Regions from separate parts of the Streptococcus gallolyticus subsp. gallolyticus DSM 16831 genome, predicted to be linked through region 2. Evidence: predicted binding sites of a transcription regulator. Region 2 holds the regulator's gene; the other holds the start of a gene.
What was found. Region 2 encodes Rex, which represses fermentation and respiration genes when NADH is low (regulators of the CRP and FNR family bind a similar motif). Its sites were predicted from a motif close to TTGTGAANTANTTCACAA; they were not measured.
Positions count from the first base shown of each region.

Region 1: adhE (bifunctional acetaldehyde-CoA/alcohol dehydrogenase) is a predicted target of Rex. The motif match lies at 2,035-2,052, and genes of this name have one in related genera.

Region 1 covers NZ_CP018822.1:235,847-239,272, reverse strand. The annotation lists gene adhE (bifunctional acetaldehyde-CoA/alcohol dehydrogenase) at 1-1,857, opposite strand, end outside; gene rpsO (30S ribosomal protein S15) at 2,341-2,610, opposite strand; gene BTR42_RS01355 (Cof-type HAD-IIB family hydrolase) at 2,924-3,426, shown strand, end outside.
Region 2 covers NZ_CP018822.1:1,099,522-1,102,947, forward strand. The annotation lists gene BTR42_RS05655 (glycosyltransferase family 8 protein) at 1-247, shown strand, start outside; gene radC (RadC family protein) at 294-974, shown strand; gene BTR42_RS05665 (redox-sensing transcriptional repressor Rex) at 1,124-1,771, opposite strand; gene BTR42_RS05670 (DUF1831 domain-containing protein) at 1,917-2,264, opposite strand; gene BTR42_RS05675 (cysteine desulfurase family protein) at 2,266-3,381, opposite strand; gene BTR42_RS05680 (ribose-phosphate diphosphokinase) at 3,389-3,426, opposite strand, start outside.

The sequences.
Region 1 (3,426 bases), 860 kb from region 2:
ACGTGTTGTTGTTTGATGTTTGAATTTCACAATACGTTTACGAATATCAATGAATTTTTGTTGCAATTCAAGGAAAAATTCGCTAACAGCATCATAACTATCAAGGAATTCATCACCACGGTCAAGATAAACTTCATAAATTAAACGTGCAATCTTAGATGCATCAATAGCAGAGCCACCACCAATTGCAATGACTGTATCTGGTTTGAAATCACGCATTTGTTTTGCAATTTCGATTGTTTGTCCAAGAGTTGGGTCTGGTTTGATTGTTCCGTAAATTGATGTTGCGACTTTTTCATCACGCAATGCCAATTGAGCAAGGACAGTGTCAACAAATCCAAATTGAACCATACCTGGGTCTGCTACAATCAAAGCACGTTGCATTGGTTCATATTCATCTTGCAAATATGAGATAGCATTCTTTTCGTAGTAAGTTTTTTCTGGTAAGCGAATCCATTGTGGACGGTTACGACGTTTCGCAACAGTCTTGATATTTAAGAGATCGCCAGTTGAAAGATTGTGTGACAATGAATTTTTCCCCCATGATCCTGTTCCAAGTGTTAAGCTGGCTTTAAGTGCGTCTGTATAGACATCACCGATACCTCCGACTGAATCTGGTTGGTTAACCAAGACACGTGATGCTTTCACGGCATCGCCATATGTTGCTACAAATGGGTCTGCTTGTGAACCAATTTGGATACCGGCATTGTGTCCTGCACCTTGATAATCAAGAAGCGCTTCAACAATTTCGATACCTTCTTCACGATCTTTAGCTTTGTACACTGAAAGGAGTGGAGACAATTTTTCTGATGATAGTTTTTCACCGATGTTTTTCTTGTCAAGCTCAAACAAGAGAACATCTTTACCTTCTGGCAATTTCACACCAGCTTGTTCACAAATCCAAGTTGCTGGCATTCCGGCAACAGGACCGTTTACACCATGGTTGTCATTGAAAACAAAGTCTTCAATTTTCTTGTAGTCCTTCTTAGGTACTAAGTAAGCACCTTTATCTTGCATTTTTTGCAACCATTCTTTATAAACTGGCGCTTCAACGACTGCTGAATTTTCAGTCGCACAAATCATACCATTATCAAAGCGTTTTGATAACAACAAGTCTTCCACAGCGCGGTCAATATGAGCAGTTGCATCAACATAGATAGCACCATTACCTGCACCAACACCCATTGATGGGTTACCTGATTTAAGGGCTGCATTTACCATACCAGGTCCACCAGTTGCCAAAATAGAAGCAATTTTCTTGTTTTGGATAAGGGCTGTTGTGTTAGCGATTGATGGCGTTTCAATCCATTGGACAATATTTTCAGGAGCACCAGCTTTCACCGCAGCGTCGTAAAGAATTTTTGCTGCATGAGCTGAACATTTTTGTGCTTGTGGGTGGAATGCAAAAACAATGGCATTACGTGTTTTCAACGCTACCAAAATTTTAAACATTGTTGTTGATGTTGGGTTTGTTGTTGGGACAATACCTGCTAAAACACCAAGAGGTGCTGCAATTTGAATACTTCCAGAAACCTTATCTTCACCAATGATACCAACTGTTTTTTCATTTTTGATACGTTCGTAAACGTATTCTGTTGCGAAGTGGTTTTTAGTATCTTTATCCTCAACGACACCACGACCAGTTTCGGCATGTGCTTCTTTTGCCAATTCTAGCGAAGCTTCAGAACCTGCAAGAGCCATAGCTGCTACAATTTTATCAACTTGTTCTTGTGAATAAGTTGCATAAACGCGCTCAGCTTCAAGAGCTTTATCGACAAGAGCCCCTGTGTACTGCTGGGCTGCTTCTTCAGCGCTCAACTCGTTATTCTTTACATCTGCATTTGTTGCTTTAGCCATTAAGAAAACCTCCTTATAAGTACCCTTAAAATAAGTGCCTCAATTTTTAAGAAGAACAATGAATGAATGACACCAAGATAAAAACAAAGCCTGTATAGTCGTCTAAAACCTCAACAGAGGTCAAAAAACTCTCTTCACTACACAAAATCAAAGGTTAAGTTCTTCAACTATCAATCATTGTGATATTCTTCACCAACTATATTAAACTTTTTTCAAAAAAAGTCAAGTATTTTTTGTAAGCTTTTTCATTTTTATTACAAAAGCGTTGTAAGGGGATACAAAAGAAACGCCGTAAACCTTGCTATATTAATGTTTTTATCACTTTTGACACGATTCTCTCATTTTATTTAATCATCTCAAGGTTATTATCGTTTGCTTTCATTTTTTGTAAAATTTGTCTTTTTAAAGGAGAAATCATTTTGGAAAATACAAAAAAGCCCCTTGGAAAAATCCAAGAAGCTTTTAGTTGACTTGGGCGTCTGATTAACGACGAAGTCCGAGTGATGCGATCAATTCGCGGTAACGGTTAACGTCTGTGCGGCGAAGGTATGCCAACAAGTTACGACGGTGACCGATTTTTTTCATCAATCCACGGTAAGTTGCGTGGTCTTTTTTGTGTTGTTTAATGTGCTCGTTAAGGTGGTTGATTTCCCAAGTAAGAACAGCTACTTGAACTTCAACTGAACCTGTGTCACCTTCGTGACGTGCGTATTGAGCAATGATTTCATTTTTTTTCTCTTTTGAGATTGCCATAATATTTTTCTCCTTTATATTGCTTCATCCGAGTCGTAGGTTTTTGGCGTCTCCTACAACCAAGAAAAAGTTACTTGTCATACGACAGTCCTTATTGTAGCAGATTACTGCTGCTTTTGTCAAAGGTTTTTAATGTTTTTAGCTAAGGTCATCTAAAAGTTATTTGGAAGTCATCCGTTTGAAAAACTTTTTTCAAAAATTTATCAAGAAAGTCAGAAAAAATGACAAGAACATTCTAAACAACGCTCAGCTATTTTCATCTTTTCCAAAATCAACTATACTGAAATCAAACAACAAGAAAGTGAGAACTCTTATGACAAAATCTTTAATTATCATGGATATTGACGGAACATTGACAAACAGCGAGAAAAAAATCACTCCTAAAACAAAAGAAGCTCTTTTAGCCGCTCAAGAACAAGGAGCACGTCTCATCTTGGCTTCTGGTCGTCCTGTAAGTGGTATGCAGGATTTTGCTAAAGAATTAGCAATGGACAAGCACCACGGGCTTTTAGTGGCTTATAATGGCGCTGTGGTAGTGGATTGTGAATCTGGCGATATTCTTTTCAATCAAGCCATGACGGTTGAAGAAGGACAAGCAGTTCTTGAACACGTGAAACAATTTGATGTCATCCCAATGATTAGCAAAGGGGATTATATGTACGTCAACGATGTCTATAACAACATGATTCACTGGGAGAAAAAGAATCTAGACATTAATATCATTGAATACGAATCACGTGGCGGTAAATATTTGCTAGCTGAAAAGCGTGATTTGGCTGCCTTTGCTGATTTCCCGCTCAATAAAATCTTATTGGC
Region 2 (3,426 bases):
CTTATATGGGCATCAAACCTTGCAAATTCCTGACCAGATTTATAATTACGATGCGCGATATAATGTTCTTTATTATAGTAGAAGTTCTGGCAAATGGAATTTAAATTGGGTTATTGAACATACGGTGTTCTTGCATTTTTGCGGACGAGATAAGCCATGGAAAAAAGATTACCGCGGACGTTACAGCGCTCTTTATAAACACTATCAGCACCGCGCATTACGTTTAAAAAATAAGAAAAATCATTAAAAAAGTACCTCGACTTACGAATAAATAAGTGGAGGTACTTTTTATTATGTATGCAATTGAAATGAAAGCAGATGCTATGTTGCCACGAGAACGCTTGAGAGATTTGGGGGCAGAGCACCTTAGCAATCAGGAACTATTATCTATTTTATTACGAACAGGAACAAAAACAACCCCAGTTTTGGAAGTTGCCAATCAAATCTTGAAAAATCTAGATAGCTTAGCTGATTTTCAACACCTATCCCTGCAAGAATTGCAACAAATCAACGGTATTGGTTATGTTAAATCAATTGAAATCAAAGCAATGATTGAACTAGCAAAGCGCATTAGCAAGGCTGAATATGTCCAAAAAGAACGCATTATGAGCAGCGAACGCCTAGCACGTAAAATGATGTTAGAATTGAGCGACCAAAAACAAGAGCACTTGGTGGCTATTTATCTGGATACGCAAAATCGAATTATTGAACAACGAACGATTTTTATCGGTTCTGTTCGCCGTTCGATTGCTGAACCACGTGAAATTCTCTATTATGCATGCAAAAATATGGCAACATCAGTTATTATTGTCCATAATCATCCGTCAGGCTCCCCAGAGCCAAGCGAGAACGACCTGCAATTTACCCAAAAAATGAAACGCGCTTGTGAAGATATTGGTATTATTTGCCTTGACCATATCGTCATTGGAAAATACCAATATTACAGCTTCCGAGAAGAAACAGATGTTTTGTAATGTCGTTCACTTTGAATTTCTAACGAGAAAGCAGCAGAAGAAAGTCATTCATAAAATATATTCTAAAAAATAAATGGTAAGCAACAAAAAAGATACTTTCACTTAGTGGAAAGTATCAAGAATGTTGTTTTTGAAGCTAACTTGATAGCCTAATTATTTTGATTGGATTGATTCATGAAATATAGTAAGGTTTGCAACTCACTTGTTAAATCAACGTATTGAACGATGATACCTTTTGGAACATTGAGGTGAACAGGAGAGAAGCTCAAAATACCATGAATACCAGCATCAACCAAGACATCCGCAACTTCTTGAGCTTTTGAACTTGGAACAGTTAAAATAGCTGTTTCAATGCCAGCTTCTTGCGCGTGTTTTTTTAGTGATGAGATACCATAGATTGGAATGCCATCTGATGTTTCATGTCCCACCATTTCATTATCGTCAGTATCAAAAGCCATAGCAATTTGCATTTTATTACGATCGTGGAAACGATAGTGAAGCAAAGCTCGTCCAATATTTCCGCAACCAACAAGAAGAACATTTGTCGTTGAATGGTCATTTAAAATGTCAGCAAAGAAATTCATCAATTTTTTGACATCATAGCCGAATCCTCGACGCCCTAGTTCGCCGAAATATGAAAAATCTCGACGTACGGTTGCAGAATCAATTCCCATAGCATCTGCAATTTGTTTAGAACTCGCTTTTTCGACATTATCTGTATTGAATCGCTTGAAAATACGATAATAAAGTGAGAGTCGTTTAGCTGTTGCTTTAGGAATAGATTTCTCAGTAGTCACAATACCATCTCCCTTTTACTTGTTAACACTATTGTATCAAAAAGTTTGTGAAAACAGAAACAAATTTAACGAAATAAGCTAAAAAAACGACTTAAACTAACAAAAAATGTTAGATATTAAGTCGTTTTTAGTGTTTAAAAGGTTATTAAACACGTTTTTTTGTGAAAATATCACGTTCCACAAGACTATCCATTAAGAAATAAAATTTTTCTTGAAGGATTTTATTGTCCTCAGATTTGAAGATATTGACAAAACGCAGACCAGATTTATCAGTAATGCTGAGTTTAAAACCTGTCAAATCTTTGTTAATCGTAATTTTCAATGGGAAACCATCACCAGAATTAGGCACTTTTTCCAACAAGCGTGTTAATTCGTAGTTTCCGATACGATTTTGTGAAAATGTGGTATCACGAAGCGTGTATTTTTTGATGTTATCGCTAATAGCATAGCTATAAAGACAGTTTTCTAAAGTAATTTCTTTTTCAAATGCCATCTTATTTTCCTACAATTTCTATTAATTTTTGAGCGAGTTGTTGGACTTCGCTGATTGTATTAAGCTCTGAAAAGCTAATGCGAATAGATTCTGTTAAACGTGGAGAATCGTCACCATAAATGCTAGACAAAACATGACTTGGATCGACTGTTCCAGCAGTACAAGCAGAACCTGTTGAAACGGCAAAACCTGCTAAATCAAGTTGCGTTAAAAGAATACCGTTGTTTTGATTTGGAAAACCGATGTTAAGAACGTGAGGCATGTTATGTTGGCTACCATTGATATAATAATCCAAATCAGAAATGCCATCAAGGAATGCTTGACGAAGTTCTTGAACGTGTTGATAATTTTCATCTTTATGAGCAATGGCGTCAGACAAAGCTTGGGCTAAACCGGCAATACCAATCATATTTTCCGTACTAGCACGGCGTTTCTCTTCTTGTTCGCCACCATGAAGCAAGTTATCAAAATGCTGTGGTGTTGAGTAGAGAATACCGACACCTTTTGGTCCATGGAATTTATGAGCAGAAGCTGAAAGAAAATCAGCTTTGATTTCTTCAGGAAAGACATCAATTTTTCCGACGGCTTGAACGGCATCAACATGGAATGCGGCTTGATGGTCTTGAAGAAGTTCTCCAATTTCTTTAACAGGAAGAAGATCACCAGTTTCGTTATTGGCAAACATGATGCTAACCAAAATAGTATCATCACGTAAAGCGTCAGCAACTTGTTGCGCAGAAATATGACCATTTTCAGGCTTCAGATAGGTCACTTCAAAACCAAAGCGTTTTTCCAAGTATTCCATGGTGTGAAGCACAGAATGATGCTCGATAGCAGTAGTGATGAGGTGTTTTCCTTTAGCTTGATTAGCAAGGGCGTAACCTTTGATAGCAGTATTGTTGCTTTCGGTTGCACCAGATGTAAAGATAATGCGGCGTGGGTCAGTCTTTAAGGCTGAGGCAATCATTTGGCGGCTCGAGCGTAGGCGCTGGTTGGCTTGACGTCCAATGCCATGAATACTTGAGGGGTTACCAAAATCGTTGACCATGATTTCTGTCATTGCATCAATAACAGAAGGTGTGAGAGGGGTAGTAGCAGCATTATCGAGATATATCATATATTAGTTAGTCCTTTGTAGCGTTATATGAGAATAATGGGCTGA